DNA from 2 places in the Microbacterium sp. STF-2 genome. Region 1 is predicted to be linked to the other one. Evidence: predicted binding sites of a transcription regulator. Region 1 holds the regulator's gene; the other holds the start of a gene.
What was found. The regulator HrcA, encoded in region 1, represses chaperone genes, less so after heat shock. The targets are predictions, from matches to a motif close to TTNGCACTCGNNNNNNNCGAGTGCNAA.
Positions count from the first base shown of each region.

Region 2: the regulator HrcA is predicted to act here: its motif matches at 1,169-1,195, upstream of groES (co-chaperone GroES).

Region 1 covers NZ_JARKMW010000001.1:248,610-251,006, reverse strand. The annotation lists gene dnaJ (molecular chaperone DnaJ) at 1-616, opposite strand, end outside; gene hrcA (heat-inducible transcriptional repressor HrcA) at 654-1,685, opposite strand; gene MicroSTF_RS01180 (carboxylesterase/lipase family protein) at 1,789-2,397, shown strand, end outside.
Region 2 covers NZ_JARKMW010000002.1:393,950-396,346, forward strand. The annotation lists gene rarD (EamA family transporter RarD) at 1-608, opposite strand, end outside; gene groES (co-chaperone GroES) at 787-1,083, opposite strand; gene MicroSTF_RS15765 (THUMP-like domain-containing protein) at 1,242-2,397, shown strand, end outside.

The DNA.
Region 1 (2,397 bases):
AACGCACGCGGCCCTGGCCACCGCACGTGCCGCAGGGGTAAGGGATCGTCGTGCCGTAGCCCTCGCACGTGCCGCAGGGCTGAGAGGTCACGACGTTGCCGAGCAGGCTGCGCACCTGACGCTGCACGTGACCGGAGCCACCGCAGATGTCGCAGGTGACCGGAGAGGTGCCCTCCTGGCAGCAGGATCCCTGACACGTCTCGCACAGCACCGCGGTGTCGACGTCGATGTCGCGGTGCGCACCGAACACCACATCGCCGAGGTCGAGGGTCACGCGGACGAGGGCGTCCTGGCCACGCTCGCGACGCGAACGCGGACGCGCGCCACGTCCGCCGCCCTGCGAGGCCCCGAAGAACGTCTCGAAGATGTCGCCGAAACCGCCGAAGCCGCCGAAGTTCCCTGCTGCACCGTCTCCGCCGCCCATGTCATAGCGCCGGCGGGAGTCGTCGTCGCTGAGCACGTCGTACGCATGCGTGACGAGCTTGAACTTCTCCGCCGCGTCCTCTCCCGGGTTCACATCCGGGTGCAGCTGCCGGGCGAGGCGCCGGTACGCCTTCTTGATCTCATCGGTGGAAGCGTCTCGGGACACCCCGAGAACCTCATAGTGGTCCGCCACAATCGCCTTTCTTGCGTGTGTCTCGGTGGCGACCGCGTCAGCGGCCGGCCTCGTCTTCATCGAGCATCCGCGACAGGTAGCGGGCCACGGCCCGCGCTGCGGCGAGGTTGCTCGGGTAGTCCATGCGCGTCGGTCCCATCACTCCGACGCGCGCCGTGCCGCTCGGGGCGGCGTAGTTGCTGGCGACGATCGACGCCTCGCCCAGGCCGAACGGGGCGTTCTCCGTGCCGATGCTCGCGGCGAGTCCGTGCTCGTCAGTCACCATCTCGCTCATCAGACGCAGGAGCGTCACCTGTTCCTCGATGGCTTCGAGGAGGGGGTGGATGCTGCCGCGGAAGTCCTGCTCCCGGCGCGCGAGGGTCGCCGCTCCCGCCATCACCAACCGCTCCTGGCGGAACCCTCCGAGTTCGTCGACGATCACCGCAGCAAGCGTGCGCAGCACGGCATCCTGGGGCTTCTCCTCGGCGACCAGCAACGCCTGCAGCCGATCGGATGCCTCCCCGATGCCCTGACCGGTGATCGACGCGGACAGCCGTGCGCGCAGCACAGCCATGTCAGCGTCGTCGATCGGCTCCGGGAGGACGGCCATACGCTGCGAGACCCCGCCGGCATCGGTCACGAGCACGATCAGAAGCCGGTTCGGCGCGAGCGCGACCAGCTCGACGTGCGTGACATGCGCGCGGGCGAACGAGGGGTATTGGGCGAGCGCGACCTGGCCGGTCAGCTGTGTCAGCACCCGCACCGTTCGCGCCATCAGGTCGTCGAGGTCGGCCGGCTCGCCGAGGAAGGACTCGATCGCCGAGCGCTGAGCCGACGAGAGCGGTCGCAGCTGGGCGAGGTGGTTCACGAAGACGCGATAGCCCTTGTCGGTGGGCACACGGCCGGACGAGGTGTGCGGAGCCGTGATGAGCTCTTCGTCCTCGAGCAGCGCCATGTCGTTGCGGATCGTCGCCGCCGAGACGCCGAACGAGTGCCGGTCGACGATGGAGCGGCTGCCGACGGGTTCGTGGGTCTCGACGTAGTCCTGCACGATCGCTCGGAGAACCTGGAGTCCTCGCTCTGTGACCATCGCCCTTCCCTTCCGCTGGCACTCGGACGTTCAGAGTGCCAATCCTACCCCGTGCAGCTCGGGATTCTCCGTACCGCGGACGCACGACCCTAGGATGACGCTCATGACCACCTCGCCCCAGGCCACCCTGTCGAACGGCCTCGTCCGCGGCACCGAGGAGGCCGGGGTGGTCCGCTACCTCGGCATTCCCTATGCCCAGGCGCCGTTCGGGGAGAACCGCTTCCGCACACCGCAACCCGTCCCGGCCTGGGAGGGCGTGCGAGAGGCGACGCAGTTCGGGCCGACACCACCCCAGGTCCCCTACGCCGGAGCGATCGGCGAGCTGCTGGGATCTGTGCGCATCGACGGCGACGACATCCTCACCGCGAATGTCTGGGCTCCCGCTGATGCCTCGGGCGCGCCTGTCCTGCTCTGGATCCACGGCGGCGCGCTCGAGCGAGGGACCGCCGCGCTGCCGCTGTACGACGGCACCGTGTTCGCCGCGGCAGGCCTCGTCTTCGTCTCGATCAACTACCGACTCGGTTCGGAGGGCTTCTCGGTGCTGGACGGCGCCCCGCGGAATCTCGGCCTGCGCGATGCCGCCGCCGCTTTGGAGTGGGTGCACCGAGAGGTCCAGGCGTTCGGCGGCGACTCGGCGCAGATCACCGCCATGGGCGAGTCGGCCGGTGGCGCGATCGTGGCCGGTCTCCTCGCGCGGGACACCTCCCGTGAA
Region 2 (2,397 bases), on a different contig from region 1:
ACGACGATCAGCTGCACCACCGCGATGGGGATCAGCCAGAACGACTCCAGTGTCAGACCGCTGACCGCATCGACGGCAGGGCCGATCTTCTTCTTGATGAGTCCGTAGACCCCGAAGGACGCGGTGAGTGACAGCGCGATCCACGGGAACTCCCCGTAGGCGACGACGATCACGATGACGGCGATCGCGGCGATGCCGATCGCCGCCCACTGCAATCGGCGGATGCGCTCCTTCAGCACGAAGACGCCGAGCAGGACGGTCGTGATCGGGTTGATGAAGTAGCCCAGACTCGTCTCGACGACGTTGCCGCTGAGGGTTCCGATCAGGAACACCTGCCAGTTGACGTAGATCAGCAGCCCCGCGAGCGCCGTCCAGCCCAGCAGCCGGGGTTGCCGGATGATGACGCCGAACGCCGCCCAGCCGCGCATGACCGTGAGCAGCAGGAGGCAGAAGACGAACGACAGCAGGACGCGCCAGGCGACGACCTCCCACGGCCCCGTCGGAACCAGGAGGAGGAAGTAGAGGGGAAGCACGCCCCAGAGGAGGTAGGCCCCACCGGCGTAGGCGACGCCGGCGGTCTGCGTGGCGCGTGTGGTCTGTGGTGGCACCGCACAACCCTATGCCCGCGGCGGCGTCGCGAACGGCGCCGCCGGCCCGTCGATCGCAGTTCGGCAGGAATCGGACGCTCGCTGGCGGATGCAGAAGGGGCCCGGATGCGATACGCATCCGGGCCCCTTCGATGGCCTTGCCCGCCCCTCAGGAGAGACGGGAATCAGGTTCCGCAGATCAGCGGACGACGACCGCCAGGACGTCGCGGGCCGACAGGACGAGGAACTCGTCTGCGCCGAACTTCACCTCGGTGCCGCCGTACTTGCTGTAGAGCACGCGGTCGCCGACGGCGACGTCGAGCGGAACACGGTTGCCGTTGTCGTCGATGCGGCCGGGGCCGACCGCCACGACCTCGCCCTCCTGGGGCTTCTCCTTGGCGGTGTCGGGGATGACCAGGCCACTCGCGGTGGTCTGCTCGGCCTCGACCTGCTTGATGACGATGCGGTCCTCGAGCGGCTTGATGGAAACCGACACGGTCTACCTCTTCTTTCTTGACGCTGACACGAAAGACTTGTTCGCACTCTCAACCCGAGAGTGCTAATCCAGTCTAGGCGCTCGGCTGGCACTCACGCAATGCGAGTGCCAGTGCGCGCCGCAGTTCGACGACTCGCACGGGCAATTAGGCTGAGCGGGTGGAGATGTCCGAGCTGCGCGCCCTGCTGACCCCCGCCGGTCTCGAACTGCTCGACGCGGTCGGGCCCATCGAATCGACCGCCGATGTCGCCCGCACCGTCTCGCGGCTGCGCGCGGGCGGCCACTCCCCCGAGCTGGTCTCCGCCGTCGTCGGCCAGGCCCGCCTGCGCTCCAGGGCCACCGCGAAGTTCGGGCCCTTCGCCGCACGCATGCTGTTCACCCGCGCGGGGCTGGAGCAGGCGACGAGGCTGGGCGTCGCAGCCCGGCATGCGCAGCGGATCCGTCACGCCGGTTTCACCCGTGTCGCCGACCTCGGCTGCGGAATCGGCGGTGACGCCCTGGCCTTCGCCGGCGCCGGACTCGATGTGCGCGCCGTCGATGCCGACGACGTGACCTCGGCGATCGCCGCCTACAACCTGGCCCCGTTCGGCGACAGCGCGGTCGTCGACCATCGCACGGCCGAAGACGCCTTCTCGTCGCTGGACCCGGGGAGCGCGGTCTGGATGGACCCGGCCAGACGCACTTCGGGTCACAGCGAGACCCGACGCGTCTCGGCCGACGACTACTCCCCCTCGCTGGACTGGGCATTCGAGGTGGCGGCTCACCATCCGACCGGTATCAAGCTCGGACCGGCACACGACCGCGACGCCCTGCCGGTCGACGCCGAGGCGCAGTGGGTCAGCGCCGACGGCAGCGTGGTCGAACTGGTCGTCTGGAGCGGCGCGCTCGCCCGGGAAGGGGTGCGGCGTGCGGCCCTCGTGATCCGCGACGAGCGCTCGCACGAGCTGACGGCGCCGGCGGACGCCCCCGATGAACCCGTGCGCGAGCTCGGCGCATTCGTGCACGAACCGGACGGCGCCGTGATCCGTGCGCGGCTGATCGGCGAGGTCGCCCGGAGCCTGGAGGCGGGGATGCTCGACGAGCACATCGCCTATCTGACCTCCGACGCGGCGTTGACGAGTCCTTTCGTGCAGTCCTTCCGGGTGCGCGAGACCCTCCCGGCCCATCCCAAGGCGATCAACGCCGCCCTGCAGGCGCAGGGCATCGGGCGCCTGGAGATCAAGAAGCGCGGAGTCGACGTCGATCCCGCCGCGTTCCGCAAGAAGCTCACGCTGCGTGGGGACCAGGAGGCGACACTCATCCTGGCCCGCATCG